DNA from 3 places in the Pseudomonas sp. TH37 genome. Region 2 is predicted to be linked to each of the others. Evidence: predicted binding sites of a transcription regulator. Region 2 holds the regulator's gene; each other region holds the start of a gene.

Region 1 (10,205 bases), on a different contig from region 2:
CACTTCATCGGCCACCACCGCAAACCCGCGGCCCATATCCCCAGCCCGCGCCGCTTCGATAGCCGCGTTGAGCGCCAGCAAATTGGTCTGCTCGGAAATCCCGCGAATCACCGCCAACACCTGATCGATTGACGCCACTTGGTGGGCCAACTCGCCCACCGCACCGGCAGCGATGCCGATCTCGTCGGACATGCTTTCGATATGCCGGATCGATCCGCCCACCACTTCCCGCGCCTGCAGCGCTTCATCCCGCGCGGTTTGCGAAGCGACGGCCGCGTTGCCGGCGTTTTGAGCGATTTCCTGCACGGTCAGGCCCATCTCGTGGACAGCGGTGGCGACCATGTCGGTCATTTCCTGCTGACGGCCTGAGCGTTCGGCCGTGTTGTCCACCACCCGCGCCACTTGGCCGACCGCCGTGCGCAAGCGCTCACTGGTGGCCAGGACTTCGCCGATCATGTCGCGCTGACTTTCCAGGAACCGATTGAAGCCGCGAGCGAGGTCACCCAGCTCATCGGCGCGGCTGGAATCTAACCTGTGGGTCAAATCTCCACCACCGCTACCGATGGCTACCAGCGCCGCCTTTACCTGACGAATCGGTCGCACCAATCCACGGGCCAGCAACACCACCAGCAACAGGCAAACCAGCGCCACCGCCAGACCGATGCCGCTGCTCATCCACATCGCGCGCCGGGCTTCGGCGTAGATCTGCGACTGCGGCACTTCGGCCACCAAGGTCCAGCCCAAATCACGCAGCGGCAGGCTCAATGCCAGAAAATCTTCGCCATCGCGGACAAAACTGCTGGTGGCGGACGCGGTGGAGGTAGAGAGCTGCCCCATGACCGCTTGCGCCGCCGGGGCGCCGATTTGCTCGACCAGCGTGCGTTTGCCGCTGAACTGCGTCTCGGGGTGAATCTGGATCAAACCGTCGGAGCGCACGAGATAGACCTTGCCGCGCTCACCGAAGTTGAAATTCTGGATCAACTCCGACAGCTCTTTCATGCTCAGGCCCAGCCCGGCGACGCCCACGACTTTGCCGGCCTGCTCGACCTTGAGGTCGATAAACAGCGCCAACTCACCGGTGGCGGTGTCATTGTCAATATTGAGGGTGCGCGGCTGGTTGCTGTCCAGGAAAGAATAGAACCAGGCGTCATTGGGATTGGAACGGCTGAGCGTCCGGTCCAGGCCTTTTTCAGTGATGTAATGGCTTGAAGCGGCCCCGATAATCAGCGCGGTAAAGGCTTTGTGCTCGGCGCGGATGCCTTCCAGATACTTCACAAATGTGGCGGTCTGGGCATTGTTCTCACCCCCGGCCAACCAGTCGCGCACCATGCTGTTACTGGCGATGTCCTTGGCGGCGGTGAGGGGTTGAACGAGGATTCGTTCGATGTCGTTGCGCATCGCCTCGATGCTCGACGGCAGCGCTTGTTCGACCAGATAGCGCTGGGCGAGGCGGTTGACCACGAGGGTATAAACGCCAACCACGATCAGAATACTGACCAGCAGGGCGGTGCCCATGCTCAGGATCAACTGCCATTGAATACTGCGTCGCCAGAAATGCATGGAGCACCCCCAAAGAATAAGAGGCTGAAACACTGCAACAGCCATGCCGATTGTATACAACGCAAGCGACAATTTATTCTTTGGTTGTGCGCAAAGCTGATCAGGCTTGATTGATTGTCTTGGCGATCACTTCAACCGTGGCGCTGACTTGCTCTTGGTAACGGTTGAGTTCCTCCTGATGACGCTTTTGCATTTCGATCTGCTGCGAGCACAGATTCATCGCCGCCAGCACCAGCAAGCGGTCACCGATCAGCGTCGGGTATTTCTTTTTAGTCTCGGCCAAGGCGGCCTTCAACATTAATGCGGCGTCCAGCAGGGTCTGCTCTTCCCCGGCCGGCGCCTTGATCGAATAGTCCTCCCCCAGAATCGAGACGACTTTTACCCCTGCGGCGCCGTAACTCATGCGCTGACAGGGCCGGCGCTGACGCGCTCAACCAAGGCCTGAATGCGTGCCGCGGTGGCGCCTTGCTTCTCTTCCTGTTCCATCAAGCTCAGTTGCAGGCTTTCGTTTTCATCCTTGACCTGGGCCAGTTCTGCACTCAGGGATTGATTGGTGCCGAGCAGGGTCTGGTTCTGCTGTACCAGGTCGCTGACCAGTTGTTCCAATTGGCTTAGGGATGCTTCCAACATTTTGATTTTCCGGGCATTTTCAAAGGGCGCGTACGATAAAGAAAAGTCACCACAGATGCCAGGGTTATGCAGGCGCAAGGCCTTGATTTTCCTGGCGGGCGACCTTCCTCGCGAGTTTTAAAGACTGTGATTGGCGGTTCTGGTTCCTGCACTTCGTCGCCGCGGCCCTTCTGCGACAAAAGCGCGCAGCGCCTCAAGACTTTAGTCGCATGACCGATAAGTCATGCATGCAACAGTCTCAGCCCCGCACAGATGTGCTTTTTTCGGTGAAAACCATGTCCTTACGAAATATGAATATCGCACCGCGGGCCTTCCTCGGTTTTGCCTTGATAGGCAGCTTGATGCTGGTTCTGGGGGTGTTCGCGCTGAACCAGATGAGCAAGATTCGCGGCGCCGCCGAGGAAATCACCTCGAACAGCGTACCGAGCATTAAAAGCCTCGACGAGTTCACTCAGCTAACCCTGCGCCTGCGTGTCCTGTCTTACCGTCTGTTGGTGAACCGCGAGCCGGACGTCCAGCAGAAAACCATGGACCTGCTGGAAACCCGTAACCAACAGATCCGAGCGGCTCAAGCCGTCTACGAAAAACTGATCGCCAGCCCGCAGGAACGTGCGGCCTATGATCAGTATGTGCAGCTGCTGGGGCAGTATCGCCAGATCGAAGACCGGATGAAGAGCCTGTCGCGCAACAATCAGCTCGACGAACTGCGCACATTGGTCAACACCGATTTGCTGAACAACTCTGAAGCCATCAACACCGTGCTCAACCGTTTGCTGGAGATCAACACTCAGCAGACCCTCGACACCAACCAGCAAGCTGCCGAGGAGTACTCATCAGCCTTCAACCTGACGGTGACCCTGCTGGTCATCGCCACCGGTCTTACCCTGCTGTTCGCCTGGCTGCTGACCAACAGCATCACCAAGCCAATTGCCAACGCCCTGAGCGCCGCCGAAGAAATTGCTGAAGGCAACCTGACACGCCCGATCATGGTCGATGGTGAAGACGAAGCCGGTCGCCTGCTGGCCGCGATGGCGAAGATGCAGGACAAACTGCGCGACACCCTGCAACGGATTTCCGGTTCGGCCACGCAACTGGCCTCCGCCGCGGAAGAGCTCAACAGCGTCACCGACGAAAGCGCCCGTGGCCTGACCCAGCAGAACAACGAAATCGAACAGGCTGCCACCGCCGTCAACGAAATGACCAGCGCCGTGGAAGAAGTTGCCCGCAACGCCGTGAGCACCTCCGAAGCCTCGAAAAACGCCACCACTTCGGCGGGTGACGGTCGTGACCTGGTACAGGAAACCGTGAGTGCCATCGAGCGCATGAGCGCCGACGTACAGAGCACCGCCACCCTGATCGGCGACCTGGCCAACGAGTCGCGAGACATCGGCAAAGTGCTGGACGTGATTCGCGGCCTGGCTGATCAGACGAACTTGTTGGCGTTGAACGCCGCCATCGAAGCAGCTCGTGCCGGTGAAGCCGGTCGTGGTTTCGCAGTGGTCGCCGACGAAGTGCGCGCCCTGGCCCATCGCACCCAGCAGTCGACCAGCGAAATCGAACGCATGATCGGCAGCATCCAGAGCGGCACCGAACACGCAGTGGATTCGATGCGCAACAGCACCGAGCGGGCTGAATCGACCTTGAATATCGCTCGCGGTGCAGGCATGTCGCTGGACACTATTAATAGCGCCATCGTCGAAATCAACGAACGCAACCTGGTGATCGCCAGCGCGGCCGAAGAACAGGCGCAAGTGGCCCGTGAAGTGGACCGCAATCTGGTGAACATTCGTGACCTGTCGGTGCAATCGGCCACCGGTGCCAACCAGACGAGCGCGGCCAGCAACGAGCTGTCGCGCCTGGCGCTGGACCTGAACAACATGGTTGGGCGGTTTAGTCTGTAACCCTGTGGCGAGGGGGCTTGCCCCCGTTCGGCTGCGCAGCAGTCGTAAAACCTGGGCCGCTACGCGACCCAACGGGGGCAAGCCCCCTCGCCACAGCAAGCTCCCTCGCCACAGTGGTCACACCCGGCTCAAGCGGGTGTACATCGTTAAAAGCTTTTTGACAGCATCACATTTCAACAGGTTAGAATCGCTGGCACGCAGACTGCATGGTCAGTTTGTGCCCGCCTTTAGCTTTCTGGAGTACTGCCTTTGAATGCGACGACCATCAACAGCCTGTTCTTGATCGGCGCGTTGCTGGTAGGTGCGAGCATTCTGGTGAGCTCACTTTCATCGCGCCTCGGTATCCCGATTCTGGTGATCATCCTCGCGGTGGGCATGGCGGCTGGTGTCGACGGTGCCGGCATTATTTTCGATAACTACCCAACGGCTTATCTGGTCGGCAACCTCGCCCTGGCAGTGATCCTGCTCGACGGCGGCTTGCGCACCCGGGTGGCGAGTTTCCGCGTGGCGTTATGGCCTGCGCTGTCGCTGGCTACAGTCGGGGTGTTGATCACCACGGGGCTGACCGGGATGGCGGCGGCGTGGTTGTTCGACCTTAATCTGATGCAAGGCCTGCTGATCGGCGCCATCGTCGGCTCCACCGACGCCGCGGCCGTGTTCTCGCTGCTGGGCGGCAAGGGCCTGAACGAACGGGTGAGCGCGAGCCTGGAGATCGAATCCGGCAGCAACGATCCGATGGCGGTGTTCCTCACCGTGACCCTGATCGACATGCTCGCCAGTGGCGAAACCGGGCTGCACTGGAATCTGCTCCTGCATTTGATGCGCGAGTTCGGCATCGGCGGTGTGATCGGCCTCGGCGGTGGCTGGCTCATGCTGCAACTGGTCAACCGTATCCACCTGGCCACCGGCCTTTATCCGATTCTGGTCATCGCTGGCGGTCTAGTGGTGTTTGCCCTGACCAACGCCCTGCACGGCAGCGGCTTTTTGGCGGTGTATCTGTGTGGCCTGGTGATCGGCAACCGCCCGGTCCGCAGTCGCCATGGCATTCTGCACATGCTCGACGGCATGGCCTGGCTGGCACAGATCGGCATGTTCCTGGTGCTGGGGCTGTTGGTTACGCCCCATGACCTGCTGCCGATCGCCCTGCCGGCGCTGGGCCTGGCGCTGTGGATGATTCTGTTTGCCCGTCCGCTATCGGTGCTGGTCGGCCTGTTGCCCTTCAAGGCGTTCCATGGCCGCGAAAAAGCATTCATTTCCTGGGTTGGCCTGCGCGGCGCAGTACCGATCATTCTGGCGGTGTTCCCGCTGATGGCGGGGCTGCCCAATGCTCAGCTCTACTTCAATCTGGCGTTCTTTATCGTCCTGGTCTCGCTGCTGGTGCAAGGCACAAGCCTGCCCTGGGTTGCCAAGCTCTTGAAAGTGACCGTCCCGCCGGAGCCATTGCCGATCTCTCGATCGGCGCTGGAAGTGCATGTCACCAGCGAGTGGGAGCTGTTCGTGTACCGCCTTGGTGCCGAGAAATGGTGCATTGGATCCCCTCTTCGCGAGCTGAAAATGCCCGAAGGTACCCGTATCGCAGCCCTGTTTCGTGGCCAACAACTGCTCCATCCGTCGGGTAGTACGGTGCTCGAAGTCGATGATTTGCTCTGCGTAATCGGCCATGAACACAACCTTCCGGCCCTCGGAAAACTCTTCAGTCAGGCACCGCAACGGGGTCTGGATTTGCGCTTCTTCGGCGACTTCGTACTTGAAGGAGACGCCCAGCTGGGCGCGGTTGCTGCCCTGTACGGGTTGAAAGTCGAAGGCATCGATCCGAACATGTCGTTGGGCCACTTCATTGCCCAGAAAGTGGGCGGTGCACCCGTAGTTGGTGACCAGGTGGAATGGAACAACACCCTCTGGACCGTCGCTGTCATGGAAGGGAACAAGATTGGTAAGGTAGGCGTCAGATTCCCCGAAGGAAGTCGCCCCGGACCGGGACTCTTCCTCTAAACTCCATTCTTCGCCTCGTTTTCGATCGGTCTCTATGTCAACCCTGCGCACTTTTATCATCATGGCCCTGCTGGGCTTGAGTCTTTCCATCAGCACGCTGCAAGCCGCCGAACCGCCGTCCAGCGAAGCCGTGCAGGCGAGCCTGAACAAGATCGCCGACCGCAAACTGCCGGAAGCCGATCAAAAGGCCCTGCAAGCGGTCTTGCAGAGCACGCTCACCCAACTCAACAACCAGAGCGATTACGATCAGAAGCTGGTTAATCTCAAGCAGCAGCTGACCAATGCGCCAAAGCAGAACATTGAGAACCAGCGCGAACTGACCCGTCTCAAGGCCACCAAAGTGGTTCCGGTGGCGCAACGCTATACCAAAGAGACCATTCAGCAGCTTGAGCAATTGCTGACCGAACGCTCCACCCAGCAAAGCGATCTGCAAAAAGCCCTGGCCGAGGCGAACAGCCTGATCATTACCGCCCAGACCCGCCCCGAGCGCGCCCAAGCCGAAATATCTGCCAGCCAGACGCGCATCCAGCAGATCAATAACATCCTCAAGCTTGGCAAGGACAGCGGCAAGACCTTGACCCCTGAGCAACGCGATCAGCTCAACGCTGAACTCGCGGCACTGAACGCCTTGATACCGTTGCGTCGCCAGGAACTGGCCGGCAACAGCCTGTTGCAGGATTTGGGTAACAGTCAGCATGACTTGCTCTCGGAGAAATCCGATCGCTTGGATCAGGAGATCCAGGAGCTGCAAACCCTGATCAACCAGAAACGCCTGGCCCAGTCGCAAGAGACAGTGACCCAGCAGTCCATCGAAGCGCAGAAGGCTGGCGGCAGCAGCCTGCTGGCTACCGAAAGCGCGGCCAACCTGAAGCTCTCCGACTACCTGCTCAAAAGCACCGATCGTCTCAACGAAGTCACCCAACAGAATCTGCAGACCAAACAGCAACTGGACAGCGTGACCCAGAGCGATTCGGCGCTGGACGAACAGATCAACGTGCTCAAGGGCAGCCTGCTGCTCTCCAAGATTCTCTACAAACAGAAACAGGCCCTGCCGCGCCTCAAGCTCGACCGCGATCTGGCCGACCAGATCGCCGACATTCGCCTGTATCAGTTCGAAGTCAGCCAGCAACGGGAACTGCTCAGCAACCCGACAACCTATGTCGATAACCTGCTGGCGACTCAACCGCCCGAGCAAGTCACCCCGCAACTGCGCAAGAGCCTGCTGGAACTGGCCACCACCCGCGCGGACCTGCTGGAGCGTTTGAATCGCGAACTGAGCGCGGTGCTCAACGAATCCATCACGCTGCAACTCAACCAGAAGCAACTGCTCAGCACCGCGCAAAGTCTGCGGGCTACGCTGGACGAGCAAATGTTCTGGATTCCCAGCAACAAGCCGCTGGACCTTGAGTGGATGCGCGGCGTGCCAGAACGCCTGGAACGTCAGGTCACCACCCTGCCTTGGGCCTCAAGCCTGAGCGAACTGACCGATGGCCTGACGCAGCGGCCGCTGCTGTTTCTGCCGCTGGCCTTTCTGATCGGAGCGCTGCTGTGGCGCCGCAAAAACCTCTATGCCCGCCTGAATAAAGTTCACCTGGACATCGGCCATTTCAAACGCGACAGCCAGTGGCACACACCGCAAGCGATTCTGATCAACATCCTGCTGGCGATGCCCGTCGCCCTGGGTTTGGCCTTGTGCGGCCTGGCGTTGCAAATCGACGCCCGCGGGCAGAACGCCAATATGGGCGCGGCGCTGCTGCAAATGGCCCAGGCCTGGCTGGTGTTCTATACCGCCTACCGTATCCTCGCGCCGGGCGGCGTCGCCGAATTGCATTTCCGTTGGGAAAAACCTCAGGTCGAATTCCTTCAAGGCTGGATACGCCGACTCGGCCTGGTGGTGATGGCTTTGGTGGCGGTAGTAGCAGTCGCCGAGTTGCAACCAGCGATTCTGGCCGATGACGTGCTCGGCATGCCGGTTGTGCTGACCTGCTACGCCTTGATGGCCTGGCTACTCAGCCGTCTGCTGGTTAGCAGCCCGACTCACCAGAACGCTTCACTGTTCCGCAAGGCCGTGGGAGTTCTGTTCACCGCCCTGCCAATCGCGTTGTTCGTCGCCGTGTGCTTTGGCTACTACTACACCGCGCTGAAACTCAGCGACCGGTTGATCAACACGCTTTACCTGCTGATGTTCTGGCTGGTGATCGAAGCGACCTTCGTGCGCGGCCTCAGCGTTGCGGCACGGCGCCTGGCCTATCAACGCGCACTGGCCAAACGTCAGGCAGCGAAAGAGGCTGGCGACGGCGAAGCGGTGATCGAAGAGCCGACCCTGGACATCGAGAAGGTCAACGAGCAGTCCCTGCGACTGATCCGTCTGGCCCTGCTCGGCGGTTTCATCGCGGCGTTGTATTGGGTCTGGTCCGATCTGATCTCGGTATTCTCATACCTGGACAACATCACCCTCTACGAATACACCAGCGGCACCGGTGCCAACATGAGCATGGTGCCAATCAGCATCGGCGACATGCTTGGCGCGTTGATCATCATCGGTATCACCTTTGCACTGGCGCGCAACTTGCCGGGTTTGCTGGAAGTGTTTGTGCTGTCGAAGCTGAACCTGGCTCAGGGCAGTGCCTACGCCACGACCACGCTGCTGTCCTATGTGATCGCCGGCATCGGTTTCGTTTCGACCCTGTCCACGCTCGGCGTGAGCTGGGACAAGTTGCAATGGCTGGTGGCGGCACTGTCGGTCGGTCTCGGTTTCGGGATGCAGGAGATTTTCGCCAACTTCATCTCCGGCATCATGATCCTGTTCGAGCGCCCGGTGCGGATCGGCGACACCATCACCATCGGCAACCTGTCGGGCACGGTGAGCAAGATCCGCATCCGCGCCACGACCATCACCGACTTCGACCGCAAGGACATCATCGTCCCGAACAAGACGTTCATCACCGGGCAACTGATCAACTGGTCCCTGACCGACACCATCACCCGGGTGACCCTCAAGCTCGGTGTCGACTACGGCTCGGACCTGGACCTGGTGAAAGAGCTGCTGCTCAAGGCTGCCCGGGACAACCCGCGCGTACTGAAGGATCCAGAGCCTCACGTGTACTTCCTGAACTTCGGCGAAAGCACTCTCGACCACGAGTTGCGCATGCACGTGCGCGACCTCGGCGACCGTAACCCGGTGCTCGACGAGGTCAACCGCTTCATAAATCGTGAGTTCAAGAAGCAGAAGATCAACATCTCGTTCCGGCAAATGGAGGTCTACCTCAAGAACCTTCACGGCCAGGAGTACAAGATGGTGCCGGTCGAGCCGGAAACCAAAACCATCGTGCCGCTGGCCGATGGCAAACCGCGGCACGAGCCGCCACCTGTCGAACTCGACTAACCGCTCTATCCCTAGCAGAATGCTCGGACATTCTGCTGGAGATGGCCGTTGAAAGCCCTCGACGAACTGACCTTCGACAATCGCTTCGCCCGCCTGGGCGATGCGTTCTCAACCCATGTGCTGCCCGAGCCCATCGCCGCGCCACGCTTGGTGGTCGCCAGCCCCGCCGCCATGGCGTTGCTGGACCTGGACCCGGCCGCGGCCGAAACACCGGTGTTCGCCGAGCTGTTCGGTGGCCACAAGCTCTGGGCCGAAGCCGAGCCTCGGGCAATGGTCTATTCCGGGCATCAGTTCGGTTCCTACAACCCGCAGTTGGGTGACGGTCGCGGCCTGTTACTGGGCGAGGTCTACAACGAGGCCGGCGAGCATTGGGACCTGCACCTCAAGGGCGCCGGCCAGACGCCTTACTCGCGCATGGGTGATGGACGGGCGGTGCTGCGTTCGTCGATCCGCGAGTTTCTCGCCTCCGAAGCCTTGCATGCCCTGAACATTCCCACCACTCGCGCACTGTGCGTGATCGGCTCCGACACGCCGGTCTGGCGCGAGAAACAGGAACGCGCGGCCATGGTCTTGCGCCTGGCACCGAGCCATGTGCGCTTCGGGCATTTCGAATTTTTCTACTACACCAAGCGCCCCGAGCAGCAGAAAGAACTCGGCAACCACGTGCTGGCCATGCATTTCCCACACTGCCTGGAACAACCGGAACCGTACCTGGCGATGTTCCGCGAAATCGTCGA
Region 2 (10,205 bases):
CGACCGTCGGTTTCCACCGGTGGCGGCGTGTTGCTTGGCGGCAGATGAACTTCAACCAACGGCGGCACCAATGCTTGCAGCAGTGGTGCAATCGTCGACACGGGCACCAGAATCGGTGCCGGCGCGTCGATCACGGCCACCGGTGCTTTCACCACTGGCGCAACGATGGGTGCAGCGGCCACTGCCGGTTTCTGCGCATCGCGGGCCTGTTCTTCAAGCACGGCAGCCTGGAACTCATCCAGCGCTGCTTCAACCTCGACAATCTCGACAACCTCGGGCAGCGCTTCGACTTCTGGCGACAGCTCTTCGGTCGCGTCCTGCAGCAAGGCGTCCAGATAGGACTGAAGGGCCAGTTGCGGGCGCGAGGTGATCTTCACCGGGCGAGTCATGCGCGCACCATCGTAGGAGCTGCCGAAGGCTGCGATCTTTTGGCGGATTCGAAGATGTCACAAAGAAAGATCAAAAGATCGCAGCCTGCGGCAGCTCCTACAGGGATTGAGTTCATCTCACGCCACCTGCGGAACAAGTTGCGCCGCCAGCAGATGCTTGAGCAGTGCACGGTAAGCGAGAACACCACGGCTCTTGCCGTCGAATTGCGAAGGCGTCAGCCCTGCCCGGCTCGCGTCACGCAAGCGGGTGTCGATCGGGATGTAGCCTTGCCAGATTTCTTCCGGGTACTTGTCGCGTAGCACGCGAAGGGTGCCGAGGGACGCCTGGGTACGACGGTCGAAAAGGGTCGGCACGATGCTGAACGGCAGCGCCTGTTTGCGCGAGCGGTTGATCATCGCCAGAGTGTTGACCATGCGTTCCAGGCCTTTGACCGCCAAGTGTTCGGTCTGCACCGGAATCACCAACTGCTGGCTGGCCGCCAAGGCATTGACCATCAGCACGCCGAGCAATGGCGGGCTGTCGATCACCGCGTAATCGAAGTCCTGCCACAACTGCGCCAGGCTCTTGGCGATCACCAGGCCCAAACCACTCTGGCCCGGCGACTGGCGCTCAAGGGTTGCCAGCGCGGTGCTCGATGGCAACAGGGAAATGCGTTCGTCACTGGTGGGCATCAGCAACTGACCGGGCAAACCTTGCGGCACGCTGCCCTTATGTAAAAACAGGTCGTAGCTGCTGTGTTCCAGGCTGTCGGGGTCGTAACCGAAGTAGCTGGTCATGGAGCCGTGGGGGTCGAGATCGACCACAACCACGCGCTTGCCCGCCTCAGCCAGCAAACCGGCTAAAGCGATGGAGGAAGTGGTTTTACCGACACCACCCTTTTGATTGGCGACTGCCCAGACTCTCATTCGGATTGTTCCTCCCGGTCGAAAAGGTCGACCGAGAAATAGCTCAACGTATTAATGCGGGTGACGGAGAATTGACGGAGCTCTCTCGTCCCGGCGACTTGACCGGGGTAGGTGCAGTTTGTGTGCCAGCCCGCTTCAACGCGGCATCCGGTTGTGCATGAGCCGTTCCGGTACCGGTGAGGCTGCGGCGTACATCGAGATTTCGTGAAACCACCAACACTACCCGACGGTTACGCGCCCGGCCTTCGGCGGTGGCGTTGTTGGCCACTGGCTGGAACTCGCCGTAACCCACCGACGCCAGACGCCCCGGGTTCACACCCTGCATCGCCAGCATGCGCACGATGCTTGCCGAACGGGCCGAGGACAGCTCCCAGTTGGTCGGGTATTGCGCGGTGCGAATCGGCTGATCGTCGGTAAAGCCTTCGACGTGGATCGGGTTGTCGAACGGCCTGAGGATCGCCGCAACCTTGTCGATGATGTTGAACGCGATGTCGCTGGGCATGGCATCGCCGCTGCCGAACAACAGGCTGGAATTGAGTTCGATCTCGACCCACAACTCATTGCCGCGCACGGTCATCTGATTGGAGCTGATCAAATCGCCGAACGCCGCGCTGATGTCATCGGCAATGCTTTTGAGCGGATCGTTGGCAGCCTGGGCGATGCCGGCGTCGATCTGTTCGCTGTCCTTGACCAGCGGCTTGGCCGGGGTCACGGTCTTCGGTCGCTCTTCACCGATAGGAATCGGTTTGAGGGCGCGATCGGAGTCGGTAAACACCCCGATCAACGCCTCGGAAATGATCTTGTACTTGCCTTCGTTGATCGAAGAAATCGAGTACATCACCACGAAGAAAGCGAACAGCAACGTAATGAAGTCGGCGTAGGAAACGAGCCAGCGTTCGTGGTTTACGTGTTCTTCAGGTTGCCGACGACGAGCCATGAGGTTATTCCCTTAATCCATGAAGCCCTGAAGCTTCAACTCAATAGAGCGAGGGTTTTCACCTTCGGCGATCGACAGAATCCCTTCCAGCAACATCTCGCGATAACGCGACTGCCGCAACGCGATGGACTTGAGCTTGGCAGCAATCGGCAGCAACATCAGGTTGGCACTGGCCACGCCATAGATGGTGGCGACAAAGGCGACGGCAATGCCGCTGCCCAGTTGCGACGGATCGGCCAGGTTGCCCATGACGTGGATCAGGCCCATCACCGCACCGATGATGCCGATGGTCGGCGCGTAGCCACCCATGCTTTCAAAGACTTTGGCGGCTTCGATGTCGCGGCTTTCCTGGGTGTAGAAATCCACTTCCAGAATGCTGCGAATCGCTTCCGGTTCGGCGCCATCCACCAGCAGTTGCAGACCTTTTCGCGAGTAGCTGTCGGGTTCGGCATCGGCCACCCCTTCCAGACCGAGCAAACCTTCCTTGCGGGCGGTCAGGCTCCAGTTCACTACGCGATCGATGCCGCCGGCCAGGTCCACGCGCGGTGGAAACAGGATCCAGGCGAGAATCTGCATGGCGCGCTTGAAGGCGCTCATCGGCGATTGCAGCAGCGCTGCGCCGATGGTCCCACCGAGTACGATCAACGCTGCCGGGCCGTTGGCCAGCGCGCCGAGGTGACCGCCCTCAAGGTAGTTGCCGCCAATGATGGCGACGAACGCCATGATGATCCCGATAAGGCTTAAAACATCCATCAGATACACGCCTCGACCAGGTGACGGCCGATATCGTCCAGGCTGTACACCGCGTCCGCGAGTTCGGCTTTGACGATGGCCATTGGCATGCCGTAGATCACGCAGCTGGCTTCATCCTGAGCCCAGATCGCACTGCCACCCTGCTTGAGCAGACGCGCGCCTTCGCGACCGTCGGCGCCCATGCCGGTCAGTACCACCGCCAGAACTTTGTCGCCGTAGGATTTGGCCGCGGAACCGAAGGTGATGTCCACGCACGGTTTGTAGTTCAGACGCTCGTCGCCCGGCAGGATTTTCACCGCGCCACGGCCGTCGATCATCATTTGCTTGCCACCAGGAGCCAACAGCGCCAGGCCCGGACGCAGGATGTCACCATCCTCGGCCTCCTTGACGCTGATGCGGCACAGCTTGTCCAGACGCTCGGCGAAAGCCTTGGTGAAGGCTGCCGGCATGTGCTGGATCAACACGATCGGTGCCGGGAAGTTGGCCGGCAACTGCGTCAGCACCCGTTGCAGGGCAACCGGGCCGCCGGTGGAGGTGCCGATGGCGACCAGTTTGTAGGCTTTGCGTTTCGGCGCTGGCGACGATGGAGTCGCTGCATGGGTGCGAGCCGGAGCCGGAATCGGTGCCGGTGCCGGACGCGCAGGCGCGCTGCTGCCGTAGATGTTGACGCTCGAAGGCACAGGCGTCGGGGCTGGCGCAGCCACCGGGGCCGGGGCGCTGTAAGTGCTGGCGCGACGATTACTGCGCGAGATGCTGAGAATCTTCTCGCACAGCAGTTGCTTGACCTTCTCCGGGTTACGGGAGATGTCTTCGAAATTCTTCGGCAGGAAGTCCACCGCGCCGGCGTCCAGCGCATCGAGGGTGACCCGCGCGCCTTCGTGAGTCAGCGAGGAGAACATCAACACCGGGGTCGGGCAGCGCTGCATGATGTGCCGCACTGCGGTGATGCCATCCATCATCGGCATCTCGTAGTCCATGGTGATCACGTCTGGCTTGAGGGCCAGTGCCTGATCGATCGCCTCTTTGCCGTTGGTCGCCGTACCGACGACCTGGATATTCGAATCCGCTGAAAGAATTTCCGAGACGCGGCGGCGGAAAAACCCCGAATCGTCCACCACCAGGACTTTGACTGCCATAAACACTCCGTTAGACGGGGCGAGGCTCAGTCGCCCCGCTCCCCCAGAATCAAATACGCCGTGCGGCGTAACGCTTGAGCATGCTCGGAACATCGAGAATCAGCGCAATGCGGCCGTCACCGGTGATGGTGGCGCCGGACATGCCGGGGGTTCCCTGGAGCATTTTGCCCAATGGCTTGATGACCACTTCTTCCTGGCCCACCAGTTGGTCGACGACGAAGCCGATCCGCTGAGTGCCCACCGAAAGGATCACCACATGGCCTTCGCGCTGCTCTTCGTGAGCGGCGGAGCTGACCAGCCAGCGCTTGAGGTAGAACAGAGGCAGCGCCTTGTCCCGCACGATCACCACTTCCTGGCCGTCCACCACGTTGGTGCGCGACAAGTCGAGGTGGAAGATCTCGTTGACGTTCACCAGCGGGAACGCGAACGCCTGGTTGCCGAGCATGACCATCAGCGTCGGCATGATCGCCAGGGTCAACGGGACCTTGATGACGATCTTCGAGCCCTTGCCCTTGGTCGAGTAGATATTGATGGTGCCGTTGAGCTGGGCGATTTTGGTTTTCACCACGTCCATGCCCACGCCGCGCCCGGAGACGTCGGAAATCTCGGTCTTGGTCGAGAAACCCGGAGCGAAGATCAGGTTGAAGCAATCCGACTCGCTGAGACGGTCCGCCGCATCCTTGTCCATCAAGCCTTTCTTCACGGCGATACCGCGCAGAACGTCGGCATCCATACCTTTGCCATCATCGGAGATGGACAGCAGGATGTGGTCGCCTTCCTGTTCCGCGGACAGGATCACCTTGCCGCTGCGAGGTTTACCCATCGCTTCGCGCTCAGCCGGCTCTTCAATACCGTGGTCGACCGAGTTGCGCACCAAGTGGACCAGCGGGTCGGCCAAGGCCTCGACGAGGTTCTTGTCGAGGTCGGTTTCTTCGCCGACCAGCTCCAGGTTGATCTCTTTCTTGAGCTGGCGAGCCAGGTCGCGAACCAGACGCGGGAAGCGCCCGAAGACTTTCTTGATCGGCTGCATCCGGGTCTTCATGACCGCGGTTTGCAGGTCGGCCGTGACCACGTCGAGGTTCGACACGGCCTTGGACATGGCTTCGTCGCCACTGTTGAGACCCAGACGGACCAGGCGGTTACGCACCAGTACCAACTCGCCGACCATGTTCATGATTTCGTCGAGACGCGCGGTATCGACCCGCACGGTGGTCTCGGCTTCGCTGGCCGGTTTTTCTGGTGGTGGCGCAGACGGGGCACGAGCAGGCGCCGGTGCGGCAGCGGCAGCAGGCTTGGGCGCTTGGGCTTTTGGTTCAGGCGCTTTGGCAACAGGTGCCGGCGCCGCAGCCTTGACGACTGGGGTTGCTACGACGGAAGCAGCAGAACCGGTGCCCACTTCAGTGAACTTGCCCTTGCCATGCAATTCGTCGAGCAGCGATTCGAACTCATGATCCGAGATCAGATCGCTGCCGGCCGCTTTAGCAGTTGGCGCAGCCGGGGCCGGGGCCGAAGCAATCGCCGACTCCAGCGCATCGACGGCAAAGTTGCCTTTGCCGTGCAGCTGATCGAGCAGTGCTTCGAACTCGTCGTCGGTAATGTCGGAGCTGTCGCCTGCCGCTTTCGGGGCTGCCGGTGCGGTAGGCGCTGCGACCACTGCATCGGCGGCGAACTGGCCTTTGCCGTGCAATTGATCGAGCAACGACTCGAACTCGGCATCGGTGATTTCGTCGCTGGTCGCCGCATCGGCGGCAGGCGGAGCAACCACAGGCGCCTCGGCCTGAGCCTTGACGGCATTCAGCGAGTCCAGCAGTTGTTCGAATTCGTTATCGGTGATGTCACCTGACTCGCTTTCGGCGGCGGGTGCTTGCATCACTTCAGCGACAGGTGCCGCTTCATCGGCAGTTTGCGGCTCGGCCAGGCGGGCCAGAGCAGCCAGCAATTCAGGTGTGGCAGCCGTGATCGGGCTGCGTTCGCGGACTTCGCTGAACATGCTGTTCACCGCGTCCAATGCTTCGAGAACCACGTCCATCAGTTCCGAGTCGACGCGTCGTTCACCCTTGCGCAGGATGTCGAACACGTTCTCGGCGATGTGACAGCACTCCACCAGCTCGTTGAGCTGGAGGAAGCCGGCGCCCCCTTTTACAGTGTGAAAACCGCGAAAAATTGCATTGAGCAAATCCGCATCATCCGGTCGGCTTTCAAGCTCGACCAGCTGTTCGGACAGTTGCTCTAGAATCTCGCCGGCCTCAACCAGGAAATCCTGAAGGATCTCTTCATCGGCGCCGAAGCTCATTAAGGGGGTGCTCCTGAGGTCTAAAAACCTAAAAAACCTAAAATGCTAAAACTCTAAAATCCTAGGCTGGATAACAAATCGTCCACATCGTCCTGACCGGACACAACGTCTTCTCTTTTATCGGCATGAATCTGCGGACCTTCACCCTGAGAGAGATGTTTTTGTGGATCTTTTTCAGCCAGCATCGCATCACGGTCATGTTCGATACCCGCAAAGCGGTCTACCTGGCTGGCCATGAGCACGAGCTTGAGCAGATTGCTTTCAACTTCGGTGACCAACTGGGTCACGCGTTTGATCACCTGACCGGTGAGGTCCTGGTAATCCTGGGCCAGCAGAATGTCGTTGAGGTTGCTCGACACGACGCGGTTGTCTTCAGTGCTGCGTGTCAGGAAACTGTCGACGCGCCGGGCCAGTTCGCGGAACTCTTCAGCCCCGACTTCGCGACGCATGAACCGCCCCCAATCCGTGCTCAGCGCCTGAGCTTCGTCGCTCAGGCTGTTGATCAGCGGCGTGGCGTTTTCCACCAGGTCCATGGTGCGGTTGGCTGCGGCCTCGGTCAGCTTGACCACATAACCCAGGCGCTCGGTGGCATCCGTGATCTGAGACACTTCCTCGGCTTGCGGCATGTGCGGGTCAATCTGAAAGTTGACGATCGCGCTATGCAGCTCGCGGGTGAGCTTGCCCACTTCCTGGTACAGGCCGCGGTCACGGGTCTGGTTGAGCTCATGGATCAGTTGCACAGCGTCGCCGAACCTGCCTTTTTCAAGGCTCTCGACCAGTTCGACCGCGTGTTTTTTCAGGGTCGATTCAAAATCGCCCTGTGAAGATTCGTTATGCTCCATAGCTCCCCCGTGACGGACTGGCTTTGCACATCAACCGATGCGTTCGAAGATCTTTTCAATCTTGTCTTTCAACGCCTGAGCTGTGAATGGCTTGACCACATAGCCGTTCACACCCGCCTGAGCGGCTTCGATGATTTGCTCGCGCTTGGCTTCGGCCGTGACCATCAACACCGGCAGGTGTTTGAGTTTTTCATCGGCACGCACGTGGCGCAGCAGATCAATACCGGTCATGCCGGGCATGTTCCAGTCCGTTACCAGAAAGTCGATGCTCCCGCTGTTGAGGACCGGAATCGCGGTAATACCGTCATCCGCCTCGACCGTGTTGGTGAACCCAAGGTCACGCAACAGGTTTTTTATGATCCGCCGCATCGTTGAGAAGTCATCAACGATGAGGATTTTCATATTCTTGTCCAATTCGACCTCCAAGCAGTCTTAAAACGCGCGCAGCACCTGAACGCGCCGTTCAATCAATTCGGCGTAACACTCAACAGTTGTATGGATTACAACGGGCCGTGGCTGACGCAGCAAAATGCCGTACCAACCTCGTTCGCAGTGTCCCCACACTGCCTGTCAGCGCGCTCGCCACTCCCCCAAACGCCCCCGCAAACGGGCCGCGCACTGGCTGTGTAACTGGCTGACCCGCGATTCGCTGACCCCCAGGACCTCACCGATTTCCTTGAGATTCAACTCTTCGTCGTAGTACAGCGCCAACACCAGTCGCTCACGCTCCGGCAAATTGGCAATCGCGTCCGCCAGCGCCGCCTGGAAGCGTTCATCTTCCAGATCGCGTGACGGCTCGAGATGAGCACTGGCGCCATCCTCATGCAGCCCTTCGTGTTCGCCGTCCTGCAACAGATCGTCGAAACTGAATAACCGGCTACCGAGGGTGTCGTTCAAAATCCCGTAATAATCGTCGAGACTCAATTGGAGTTCGGCCGCAACCTCATGATCTTTAGCGTCACGGCCGGTTTTAGCTTCAATCGAGCGAATCGCGTCGCTGACCATGCGGGTATTGCGGTGAACCGAACGTGGCGCCCAGTCCCCCTTGCGCACTTCATCGAGCATCGCGCCGCGGATTCGAATGCCCGCGTACGTCTCGAAACTCGCGCCTTTGCTGGCGTCGTATTTGGTTGATACTTCAAGCAGGCCGATCATCCCGGCCTGGATCAGGTCTTCGACCTGGACACTGGCCGGCAAACGCGCCAGCAAGTGGTAGGCAATGCGTTTGACCAGTGGCGCGTAACGCTCGATCAGCTCGTACTGCGCGTCACGTGCCGACTTCTTGTAGAGGTTGTAGCCACTGGCTGTCATAGGACGGGTCCTGCCGTTTGTTGCACGAGGCGCTCGACGAAAAACTCCAGGTGCCCGCGCGGGTTGGCCGGCAGTGGCCAGGTATCGACCTTCTGCGCAATGGCCTTGAACGCCAGGGCGCACTTGGAACGCGGGAAGGCTTCGTAGACGGCACGCTGCTTCTGCACGGCCTTGCGCACGCTTTCGTCGTAAGGCACCGCACCGACGTATTGCAAGGCGACGTCGAGGAAACGATCCGTGACCTTGGTCAATTTGGCGAACAGGTTGCGGCCTTCCTGCGGGCTCTGCGCCATGTTGGCCAGGACGCGGAAACGATTCATGCCGTAGTCGCGGTTAAGCAGTTTGATCAGCGCGTAGGCGTCAGTGATCGAAGTCGGCTCGTCGCACACCACCAGCAAGACCTCTTGTGCTGCGCGGACGAAACTGACCACCGAGTCACCAATGCCCGCGGCGGTGTCGATCACCAATACGTCGAGATTGTCGCCGATGTCGCTGAAGGCCTGGATCAGGCCGGCATGCTGGGCCGGGCTCAGATGAACCATGCTCTGGGTGCCGGATGCGGCCGGAACGATGCGAATGCCGCCGGGCCCTTGCAACAGCACGTCGCGCAGCTCACAGCGGCCTTCGATCACGTCGGCCAGGGTACGTTTGGGTGTCAGCCCCAGCAGGACGTCGACGTTCGCCAGCCCCAGATCGGCATCCAGCAGCATGACGCGCCGGCCGAGCTCAGCTAGAGCCAGGGACAAGTTCACTGACACGTTAGTCTTCCCGACGCCACCTTTGCCGCCGGTCACCGCGATCACCTGTACGGGATGCATGCTGCCCATGTTATTTCTTTACCTTGTCTTGCATAGACGGAGGCCACATTACTGGCTGCGCGTTCAGCGACTGAACAATGCATGGCAGACCATCGATGTAGGTACAAAAAATGTTCATTAATACCTCAGCCAACCTGCTTGGTCGGGCTGTGGTAAATATCAGCGAACATATCAGCCATGGCTTCTTCGCTGGGTTCTTCCTGCATTTGCACGCTAACGGCGCGGCTGACCAACTGATGACGACGCGGCAGATGTAAATCATCCGGAATCCGCGGGCCATCAGTCAGATAAGCCACCGGCAATTCATGACTGATGGCCAGGCTCAACACCTCACCCAAGCTTGCCGTTTCATCCAGTTTAGTCAGGATGCAGCCGGCAAGGCCGCAACGTTTGTAACTGTGGTAAGCGGCGGTTAGAACCTGTTTCTGGCTGGTGGTTGCCAAGACCAGATAATTTTTTGATTTGATGCCCCGTCCGGCGAGGCTTTCGAGCTGCATGCGCAGTGCCGGATCGCTGGCCTGCAGGCCTGCGGTATCGATCAGCACCACGCGTTTACGCAGCAAAGGCTCCAGCGCCTGCACCAGCGATTGGCCCGGGTCGACATGAGTCACTGACACATTGAGGATGCGGCCCAGGGTCTTGAGCTGTTCCTGAGCACCGATGCGATAGCTGTCCATGCTCACCAGCGCGATATTCTGCGCGCCGTACTTGAGCACGTAACGGGCTGCGAGCTTGGCCAGTGTGGTGGTCTTGCCCATGCCGGCCGGGCCGACCATGGCAATCACACCGCCCTCTTCCAGTGGCTCGACTTCCGGAGTGG
Region 3 (10,205 bases), on a different contig from region 2:
TTTTCGCTCGGTGGCGTAGTTGCCCAGCTTTTCCAGGGTGGTCGAACCGATCTCCCGGCGCGGGACGTTGATCACCCGCAGGAAGGCGTTGTCGTCGTCCGGGTTCACGATCAATCGGAAGTAGGCCATCAGGTCTTTCACTTCCTGACGTCCGAAAAAGCTGTTGCCGCCGGACAGGCGATACGGAATCTGGTGGTGCTGCAGCTTCAACTCGATCAGCTTGGCCTGGTAGTTGCCGCGATACAGGATCGCAAAATCGCTGTATGGCCGATCCGTGCGCAGGTGCAGGGTCAGCAATTCGACGGCCACGCGCTCGGCTTCGGCGTCTTCGTTGCGGCAACGGATCACGCGGATTTCGTCGCCGTGGCCCATCTCACTCCACAGCTGTTTTTCGAATTCGTGTGGATTGTTGGAAATCAGCACGTTGGCGCAGCGCAGGATGCGGCTGGTGGAGCGGTAGTTTTGCTCCAGCATCACCACTTTCAGGGACGGATAGTCGTCCTTGAGCAGCATCAGGTTTTCCGGGCGGGCGCCGCGCCAGGCGTAGATCGACTGGTCGTCGTCGCCCACCACCGTGAACTGGTTGCGTTTGCCGATCAGCAGTTTCACCAGCAAATACTGGCTGGCGTTGGTGTCCTGGTATTCGTCCACCAACAGGTAGCGGACCTTGTTCTGCCATTTTTCCAGGATATCGTCGTGTTCCTGGAACAGTTTTACCGGCAGCAGGATCAGGTCGTCGAAGTCCACCGCGTTGAACGCCTTGAGCGTGCGCTGGTAGTGGGTGTAGACGATGGCGGCGGTCTGTTCCTTGGGGTTGCGGGCGTTTTCCAGGGCTTCGGGCGGCAGGATCAGGTCGTTTTTCCACGAGCCGATCATGTTTTTGATCTCGTCGACGCCGTCGTCGCCCGAGTATTCCTTCTGCATGATGTCGGTCATCAGGGCTTTGACGTCGGTCTCGTCGAAGATCGAGAAGCCCGGTTTGTAGCCCAGCCGCACGTGTTCCTTGCGGATGATGTTCAGGCCCAGGTTGTGGAAGGTGCAGACCGTCAGGCCGCGGCCTTCGCCGCCTTTGAGCAGGGTGCCGACCCGTTCCTTCATCTCTCGCGCGGCCTTGTTGGTAAAGGTCATGGCGACAATGTATTGGGCTCGGATGCCACAGCTCTGGATCAGATGCGCAATTTTGCGGGTGATCACGCTGGTCTTGCCGGAGCCTGCGCCGGCGAGCACCAAAAGAGGGCCGCCGACATAGCTCACGGCTTCTTGCTGCCGGGGATTGAGTCGGGACATACGAAATCAGGGAGTCATTAGCGAAATGGGCCGGCATTTTAACAGGCTCAGCGAATTGTGCTGCTCTCTCCGACTTGTGACCCAACACGCTATCTCTATTTGCCGGTTTTGCTACTTTCACGCAGGATGCGCAGTGAATTTGCGTCTAATGTTCGTATTCAATACGCCAAAGTCGTGTTTGATAACCGATGTCATGTTGTCATTGGTTATCTGCGCGGCATAATGCCCGCCGCCTACATCTTTGCAGAGTCTAGGGAGCTAGCTTGTCTACGCCTGTCGAACCCTTGCGTTTGCTGCTACTGGCCGAAGAGCCGGCGTGGGCAGCGTTGTTGCGCGAGTGTCTGGCTCCGATGGGGAGTTCGGCTGTGCTGCTCAGCGCGCCGAGCTGGGAGTCGGTCAGCAACCTGTTTGATGACAACCGCAGCGCGGTGTTGTTGACAATTCCTGCTCTGCAGCCGGCACCCGGCCGTTGCAACCTGCCGACGGTGTTGCTGCTCGAACACGAGCCACTGGCGCCGCCCGACGGTGTGAGCGACTGGCTGGTGCGCAATCTGCTGGATCCCGGCATGTTGCGCCGCTGCCTGCGTCATGTGCGTGAGCGCGGCGTGCTGGAAAACACTTTGCAGCGCCTGGCCGAGCAGGATCCGTTGACCGGTATCGCCAACCGTCAGGGTTTCCAGACCTTGCTGGCGGCGCGTCTGGCCGAAAACGAAGGTCGCGGCCTGGCCCTCGGTCACCTCGATCTCGACAACTTCCGACACGCCAACGACGCCCTCGGCCACCAAGCCGGCGATCGGTTGATCCTGCAAGTGGTCTCGCGGCTGAAAAGCCAACTGGAGGCCAGCGATCAACTGGCGCGGCTGGGCAGCGATGAATTCGCCCTGCTGATCGACACCCGCCGCGCCCCTCAGCGCGCCGAATGGATGGCCGAACGCATTACCGAAGCCCTGTCCGAACCCTATTGGGTCGACGGCGAAAGCCTGTTGATCGGTTCCAGCCTTGGCATCGCTCACGCACGAGCGCAGGCCGGCCCCGACCCGTTGATGTGGCACGCGCACATCGCCATGCAGCAGGCCAAGAGCACTCAGGGCTGCACCTTTCACATCTTCAACGAGCGGATCAATCGCAATGCCCGCAGCATCGCCGACCTCGAAAGCGAGCTGCGCCGGGCCTTGCGTCGCGATGAGCTGGAATTGCATTACCAGCCACGCCTGAACCTCGAGGACGGCCAGATCGTCGGCCTCGAAGCGTTGGTGCGCTGGCGTCATGGCGAACGCGGCTTGCTGCCCCCCAGCGAATTCGTGCCGCTGGCCGAGCAAAGCGGCTTGATCGTGCCGTTGGGTTACTGGGTGATTTCCCGGGCCCTGCGAGACATGCAGGCGTTGCGCGAACGAGGTCTGCCAGCGCTGCACATGGCAATCAACCTGTCGTTCCGGCAGTTTCAGGACAGCCAGTTGCTGTCGACCCTGAGCCGGCTGATTGCCGAGCGAGGCGTCGAGGCGCAATGGCTGGAATTCGAACTGACCGAAACCGCGGTGATGCGTCGCAGCGATCTGGTCAAGCAGACCATGGACGCCCTTGGGCGTTTGGGCGTGCGCTTCTCGCTGGACGATTTCGGCACCGGGTTCTCTTCGTTCGTGCACCTCAACAGCCTGCCGATTGCGTTGTTGAAGGTCGACAAGAGCTTTGTCGGCGGCATGGAAGAACGGGAAGAGAATCGCAAACTGGTCCACGCGATGATCAACCTGGCGCACAACCTCAATCTCGAAGTGGTTGCCGAAGGAGTGGAAACAGCGGAGCAGCTGGATTTGTTGCGCGGGTTTGGTTGCGATCAGGTTCAGGGGTATCTGATCAGCAAGCCGTTGCCGTTGGCGGAGTTGGTGGAGTACCTGACGTTCGGTTCCAGTCAGATGGCTGTGGTTGAGGCCATTTAAAAGATCGCAGCCTTCGGCAGCTCCTACAAAAGCGCGGTCATGCGCGATCCTGTAGGAGCTGCCGCAGGCTGCGATCTTTTGATCTTAATCCGGCTGAATCACTTGAAAGCTGCCTTGCGCTGACGGCTCCCGCCGAATCATCCGCTTTATCTTCCACTCAAACGCCAGCGTCAGACTCACCGCCGCACACGCCAGCCCCAGCGCCAGGCCCCACCAGACCCCCGTTGGCCCCCAGTTCAAATGGAAGGCCATCCACCAAGCGGCCGGTGCGCCGATCAGCCAATAGCAACCCAAACCCACCAGGAACGTGGTCTTGGCATCCTTGAGCCCGCGGATGCAGCCCATGGCGATGGTTTGCGTGCCGTCGAACAGCTCGAACCACGCCGCTACTGCCAGCAGGCTCACAGCCAGGTTGATGACTTCGCGGAACGCCGGGTCGTTGTGGTCCAGGAATAAGCCGATCAACTGATGCGGCAGCAGCCAGAAGACCATCGCGAAGCCAAGCATTGCCGCAGCCCCGAAGGCGATCCCGACACGTCCGGCCAGCCGCGCATCAAGCAATTGCCCGGCGCCGTAATGCTGGCCGATGCGCATGGTGATCGCGTAGGAAAGCCCCGCCGGAATCATGAACGCCACCGAGACGATTTGCAGGGCGATCTGATGCGCCGCCAGTTGCGTACTGCCCATGGTGCCCATGCACAGCGCAGCGAAGGCAAACAGGCCGACTTCCACCGCATAGGTGCCGCCAATCGGCAGGCCCAGGCGCCACAATTCCTTCAAGTACTGACGGTTGGGCCGCGACAGACCCTGACTCAATGGATACGCGTCGTAGGCCGGATGCCGACGAATGTGCAGCGCGAGCGCCAGTGCCATGAGGTTAGCGACGATCGCCGTGACCAGACCGATGCCCACCAGGCCCATTTTTGGTAGGCCGAACATGCCGGTGATCAAGGCATAGTTGAGCAGGAAGTTGGCCACAGTGCCGGCGAGGCTGATGACCATCACCGGTGTCGCCCGGCCGATGGCGCTGGTGAAACCGCGCAGCGCCATGAAGCTCAGGTAGCCGGGCAGGGCGAACGGCAGAATCAACAGAAACTGGCCGGCAGCCTGGACGTTGGTTTCGGTCTGGCCGAACAGCAGCAACACCGGTTTCAGGTTCCACAGCAGCAAACCCGCCACCAGCGCCATCAACCATGCCAGCCACAACCCGGCCTGGGTCAGCCGCGCCGCGCCAATGATGTCGCCCGCGCCCTGACGGATCGCCACCAGGGTGCCAACGGCGGCGATTACGCCGATGCAGAAAATCGACACGAACGAATACGTCGCCGCACCCAGACCGCCACCGGCCAGCGCCTCTGGGCTCAGGCGAGCCATCATCAATGTGTCGGTGAGGACCATCAACATGTGCGCCAACTGCGAGGCAATCAACGGCCCCGCCAGCCGCAGGATGGCCCAGAGTTCAATACGCGCTGGATGCTGCATGATCATCACGCTCGATTGTGAGAGAGAACAGGAAGCGTCGATTCTCGGCGCTCTGCAGGGTTTTCACAAAGGGATAAAAAGGATGGGTGGCATGATTAAAACTCATGCTGGGGAGTTTCTGATAAGTTGGTGCAATCGCGCTATAGGAGCTTTCCTGATGTCTCGTCGTCTTCCTCCTTTGTATGCCCTTCGAGCATTCGAAGCGGCGGCGCGGCATAGCTCGTTTACCCGCGCCGCCGAAGAACTGTCGATCACGCAAAGTGCGGTCAGTCGGCACATTCGTACGCTCGAAGAGCATTTCGCCTGTCGGCTGTTTCATCGCAGCGGGCGCAACCTGCAACTGACCGAATCGGCGCGGCTGATCCTGCCCGGCATTCGCGAAGGCTTCACCGCCCTCGAACGGGCCTGCAATACCTTGCGCGCCGAGGACGACATCCTGCGCATGAAAGCCCCGTCGACCCTGACCATGCGTTGGTTGTTGGCGCGGCTCAGCCGTTTTCGGCACCTGCGACCGGGGAACGAGGTGCAATTGACCAGCGCCTGGATGGACATCGATACGGTGGACTTCAACCACGAACCCTTCGACTGCGCTGTCATTCTCAGCAACGGGCATTTTCCACCGGACTGGGAGGCAACTTTCCTGTTCCCCGAAGAGCTGATTCCGGTGGGCGCGCCGAATCTTCTGAAGGATCAACCGTGGGACGTTGCGCGCCTGGCCAGTACCGAGTTGCTGCACCCGACGCCGGACCGCCGTGACTGGCGCAATTGGCTGGAGCGCATGGGCCTGACCGATCAAGTCTCGCTCAAGGGCGGGCAGGTGTTCGACACGCTGGAGCTGGGCATGATCGCCGCTGCCCGGGGTTACGGCGTGTCCATGGGCGATTTGCTGATGGTGGCGGAGGATGTTGCGCAGGGACGTCTGAGTTTGCCGTGGCCGACGGCCGTCGCCAGTGGTGAGAATTACTACCTGGTCTGGCCGAAAACCCGCCCCGGCGGTGAGCGTTTGCGCCGCCTCAGCGATTTCCTGCAAGGCGAGGTCCGGGCCATGGAATTACCGGATGTCGAACGTCTGGGCTGAATCGATGGAGCCGCCGCAATGGCGGCCTTGAGCCATATCCCCGTTAATTACTCAAGTATTCAGCTTTGCCGCCGAAAATCTGCTGATGGGACCTTCGTGCAGGTTCCATGTTTTCCCCACAATCAGAAATTTTGCCGAGTGTGCGATGGGATCAAAATGATCCGGCCACTGGGTCAGGAGCTGTCATGTCTCAACCTCGTGCTCGGATTGCCTCACAGCTGGGTCTTGCGCTTGCCGTGATTCTGGCGATTGTCATCAGTGGCAGTACAGTATTCGCCCTGCGCTCGCTGGACACCGCCAACCTCGCCACCCGCGAAGAGCATCTGGCCAGTGAGGCCCGCTTGCTTGCCGATCAGCTGAGCACCTTTCACGGCACCTTGCGTGAAAGCACCCAGCGCCTGGCCGGCCTGTTCGAGAAGCGCTTCAGCGCCGGTTTGAGCGTGCATCCGGATGAGCCGGTGACCGTGGCGGGTGTGCAGACCCCGGGCCTGCACTTGGGCAATGAAGTGTTGAACAACAACTTCGCAGAAGTCGACGAGTTCAAGCAGATGACCGCAGGCGTCGCGACCGTGTTCGTGCGCAGTGGTGAGGAGTTCATTCGGGTCAGCACGAATGTCAGCAAACAAGATGGCAGCCGTGCCATCGGCACTCTGCTCGACCACGCGAACCCGGCTTACGCCCGTTTGATGGCGGGGCAGAGCTACGTGGGTCGAGCTTTGCTTTTCGAACGCTTCTACATGTCGCAGTACACCCCCGTACGCGACAGCAGCGGTAAGATCATTGCCGTGCTGTACGTAGGATTCGATTACACCGACGCGCAGAACGCGCAGTTCGCCAACCTCAAACGCTTCCGCATCGGCCAGACCGGTTCCTTGGCGTTGCTGGATGAACAAGGCAAATGGCTGGTGCCGATTGCAGGTGTACAAGCACTGGATCAGGCGGTCTCGAGCATTGTCGGTCTGGCCAAGACACCGGGCAAAGGCGACTTCTGGAACGACAAGTCGCAAGACTTTTACAGTGTTGCCGTGCCGTTCGAAGGCGGACCGTGGTCGGTGGTGGCGAGCATGCCGAAAACCGAAATCCGCGCCGTGACCTGGAGCGTCGGTATTCAATTGGCGATCGGCAGTCTGCTGGCGATGCTGCTGGCGGTCGGTGCGGCGGTCTGGTTGCTGCGCAGCAAACTGGCGCCTCTGGGCGATCTGGTGCGTCAGGCCGAAGCCTTGGGTGCCGGTGATTTGAGTGTTCGCCTGAACGTGTCGAGCAATGACGAAATCGGTCAACTTGCCCGCGCCTTCAACCAGATGAGCCAGGCCCTGTCGACCATGGTCGAGCACATCCGTAAAGCCTCGGGAGAGGTCAACAGCCGTGCCCAGGCGTTGTCCGGTTTGTCCGGTGGTGCCTATGAAGGGATGGAGCAGCAGTCCGGCGAAATCACCAGCATGGCTGGCGCCGTAGAAGAATTTAGCGCCACCTCGCTGAACATTGCCGACAACATGGGCAACACCCAGCGTCTGGCGCAGGAAAACGCACAGCAAACGCAGATCGGTCGTACGTCGATGGACGAAGCGTCCTCATCCCTGGAGCAAATCGCCGGTGCACTGAACAGCACCGCGACGGTGATCAATACCTTGGGGCAGCGCTCCCAGGAAATCGGCGGCATTGTCGGGGTGATTACCGCGATCGCCGAGCAAACCAACTTGCTGGCGCTCAACGCCGCCATCGAAGCCGCCCGCGCTGGTGAGCAGGGCCGTGGGTTTGCGGTGGTGGCCGATGAGGTGCGCAACCTGGCCTCTCGCACCCGCCAGGCCACTGACGAAATTTCCGGGATGATCCAAAGCATCCAGCAGGAAACCGGCAACGCCATCAGCACCATGGAGCAAGGCAACGTGCTGATGCAGGAAGGCCTGTCGCGCAACGCCAACGTCGCCTCAGCGCTGGCACGGATCGATGAACAAAGCCGCTCGGCCGGTCAGCAATTCGCTGCCATCACCACCGCGACCCAGGAACAAAGCAGCACCGCGACCTTGCTCAGCAGCAATCTGCAAAGCATCGCTTTGGCGAACAGTGAACAGCGGGAAGTGGTGTCGAACCTGGCTGTGACCGCCAAAGAGCTGGAGAAGCTCGCGGCGGATTTGCGGCATGAGGTTGACCGGTTTCGTTGAGTCACCTCTGAAATCGCCTTCGCGAGCAAGCCCGCTCCCACAGTAGATCTGCGGTGAACACAGTATTTGTGAACGCTGGAGATCATGTGGGAGCGGGCTTGCCCGCGAAGGGATCGACTCGATTCCCAATTTGTCTCAAAGCTGTGGATCAATTCCTCACTAATAGTCTTCCTTGGCACTTAGCACCAGTGTCTCGATTTTTATGCTTGCTGAAACGTTTCTTCAAGTCTATAAAATTGGCACAACTCCAAGAAAGGCTGCTGCCATGACCCCGCTCAAACTCTTCGTTGCTATCAGCGCACTGTCCGCTGCCTCCCAAGCCATGGCCTGGGACTACGTCCTGCTCGACACCGATAAAGCCGCCCAGAACTGGCAAATCACCAGCCAGCAACTCGGCGTAAAAACCGACAAACCCTTCAGCGTGACGCTGCGCACCTTGCACGGCGGGCGGCAAGAGGGCGTCAGCATCGTCGACATCGATAACGGCACGATGAAACTTTCGGTAGTACCGACTCGCGGCATGAACGTCCTGCAGGCCTCGGTCGGCGATGTGCGCATGGGCTGGGATTCGCCGGTCAAGGAAGTGGTCAATCCATCCTTCATCGAACTCAACGGCCGTGGTGGCCTGGGCTGGCTGGAAGGTTTCAATGAGCTGGTCACCCGCTGTGGCTACGAATGGGTCGGCCACCCCGGCATCGACAACGGCGAACTGCTGACCCTGCACGGCCGGGCCGCCAACATCCCTGCGAACAAAGTCACCCTGCACATCGACGAAAAACCGCCGTACGCCATCACTCTGCGCGGCGAGCTGAAAGAACAGGCGTTCAAGAAAGTCGACTTCTCCGTCGCGACCGAACTGGTCACCGAACCCGGCAGCGTAGCGTTCGCCCTCAACGACACCCTGACCAACAACGGCGACTATCCGAAGGAATACCAGGCGCTGTATCACAGTAACTTCAGCACCCCGTTCCTGGAGCAGGGCGCTCGCTTCGCCGCGCCGGTGAAACAGGTGTCGCCATTCAACGACAAGGCCAAGGGCGATCTACCCGACTGGCAAACCTACCGCGCACCGACCAAGGACTACGACGAAACGGTCTACAACGTGGTGCCGTATGCCGATGCCAAGGGCGATACGTTGACCGTGCTGCATAACAAGGCCGGCAGCTTGGGCGTTTCGGTCGGCTTCAACACTCAAACACTGCCCGTGTTCTCCCTGTGGAAGAACACCGATACCCAAGGGCAGGGCTATGTCACGGGGCTGGAGCCGGGGACGAGTTTTTCCTACAACCGCCGGTATCAGCGGCCACTGAATCTGGTGCCGACGATTGGGCCTAAGGAACAGAAGCAGTTCGGGATCAGCTACAGCTTGTTGGCGGATAAGGCTGCTGTGGATAAGGCGTTGAAGCGGGTGAGCGAAATTCAGGGCGGGCGGGAGACTGAGGTGCGGCAGACGCCGTTGGTTGATCTCACCAAGGGGTGATGCCTGCTGATTTGTGCTCGGCCGGTATTGCAGTACCTCGGCCAAGTGCTCGCGGGTAATTCCATCGACTTGCTCAAGGTCCGCCAACGTGCGCGCTACTTTGAGCAGTCGATGGGCCGCTCGAAGGGACAAGGTCAGCCGTTCACACGCCGTTTCCAGCCAGGTTTGGTCGGCAGTGACGGGAGTTGCGCGAGCCCTCCCAAATTCCCTACCGGGTTTTCAGTGCATTGGCCAGGCGCAGCACGGCCGCTTCGATTTCATAAGCGGTCAGCGACGAGTAACCCAATAACCAGCCTTGTTTCTTCTCCTCACCGGCGTACAACCGGCTCAGACCGGAAAGCTGAACGCCCGCGCTGGCTGCTTGGCGGATGGTTTTTTCTTCAGACCAGCCATCGTGCAGCAGGCAGGGAATTTGTAGCCCGCCAGGAGGGCGCAAGGCGGTAACGATGCCGTCCAAGTGCTTACCGATCGTGTCGAGCATGATGGAGCGGCGTCCGGCATACAGCTTGCGCATGGCTCGGACGTGGGCGTTGTAATGGCCGTCCTCCATAAAGCGCGCCAGGGTCAGTTGCAGAATTTGGGGTGTATGGCCGTCAATCATGCTGCGGGCGTAGGTAAAAGCCTTGATCAGCTCGTGGGGCAGTACCATGTAACCCATTCGCAAACCGGGGTAGAGGGTCTTGCTGAAGGTGCCGATATAGAGCGTACGCTGATACTTGTCCAGACCCTGTACGCAGGCGGTCGGTTGCCCGTCGTAGTGAAACTCGCTGTCGTAATCATCT

Evidence for each region. Region 2 encodes FliA, which starts transcription of late flagellar genes. Its sites were predicted from a motif close to CTAAAGTTTNNNNNNNNNNNGCCGNTAA; they were not measured.
Region 1: a site for FliA is predicted at 2,383-2,410, ahead of JFU11_RS16770 (methyl-accepting chemotaxis protein). Genes of this name have one in related genera too.
Region 3: a site for FliA is predicted at 5,832-5,859, ahead of JFU11_RS16060 (methyl-accepting chemotaxis protein). Genes of this name have one in related genera too.

The regions. Positions count from the first base shown of each region.
Region 1 covers NZ_JAEKFD010000006.1:61,305-71,509, forward strand. The annotation lists gene JFU11_RS16755 (methyl-accepting chemotaxis protein) at 1-1,560, opposite strand, end outside; gene JFU11_RS16760 (cell division protein ZapA) at 1,661-1,963, opposite strand; gene JFU11_RS16765 (hypothetical protein) at 1,960-2,190, opposite strand; gene JFU11_RS16770 (methyl-accepting chemotaxis protein) at 2,466-4,091, shown strand; gene JFU11_RS16775 (potassium/proton antiporter) at 4,341-6,083, shown strand; gene mscK (mechanosensitive channel MscK) at 6,118-9,468, shown strand; gene selO (protein adenylyltransferase SelO) at 9,517-10,205, shown strand, end outside.
Region 2 covers NZ_JAEKFD010000001.1:380,446-390,650, forward strand. The annotation lists gene JFU11_RS01815 (CheW domain-containing protein) at 1-389, opposite strand, end outside; gene JFU11_RS01820 (ParA family protein) at 507-1,295, opposite strand; gene motD (flagellar motor protein MotD) at 1,339-2,232, opposite strand; gene JFU11_RS01830 (flagellar motor protein) at 2,245-2,985, opposite strand; gene JFU11_RS01835 (chemotaxis response regulator protein-glutamate methylesterase) at 2,985-4,121, opposite strand; gene JFU11_RS01840 (chemotaxis protein CheA) at 4,171-6,414, opposite strand; gene JFU11_RS01845 (protein phosphatase CheZ) at 6,468-7,256, opposite strand; gene JFU11_RS01850 (chemotaxis response regulator CheY) at 7,287-7,658, opposite strand; gene fliA (RNA polymerase sigma factor FliA) at 7,827-8,567, opposite strand; gene fleN (flagellar synthesis regulator FleN) at 8,564-9,394, opposite strand; gene flhF (flagellar biosynthesis protein FlhF) at 9,511-10,205, opposite strand, start outside.
Region 3 covers NZ_JAEKFD010000005.1:360,374-370,578, forward strand. The annotation lists gene rep (DNA helicase Rep) at 1-1,287, opposite strand, end outside; gene JFU11_RS16045 (bifunctional diguanylate cyclase/phosphodiesterase) at 1,551-3,221, shown strand; gene JFU11_RS16050 (NorM family multidrug efflux MATE transporter) at 3,306-4,703, opposite strand; gene JFU11_RS16055 (LysR substrate-binding domain-containing protein) at 4,861-5,781, shown strand; gene JFU11_RS16060 (methyl-accepting chemotaxis protein) at 5,967-7,943, shown strand; gene JFU11_RS16065 (aldose 1-epimerase family protein) at 8,209-9,423, shown strand; partial or broken gene JFU11_RS16070 (magnesium chelatase) at 9,433-9,600, opposite strand; gene JFU11_RS16075 (PLP-dependent aminotransferase family protein) at 9,632-10,205, opposite strand, start outside.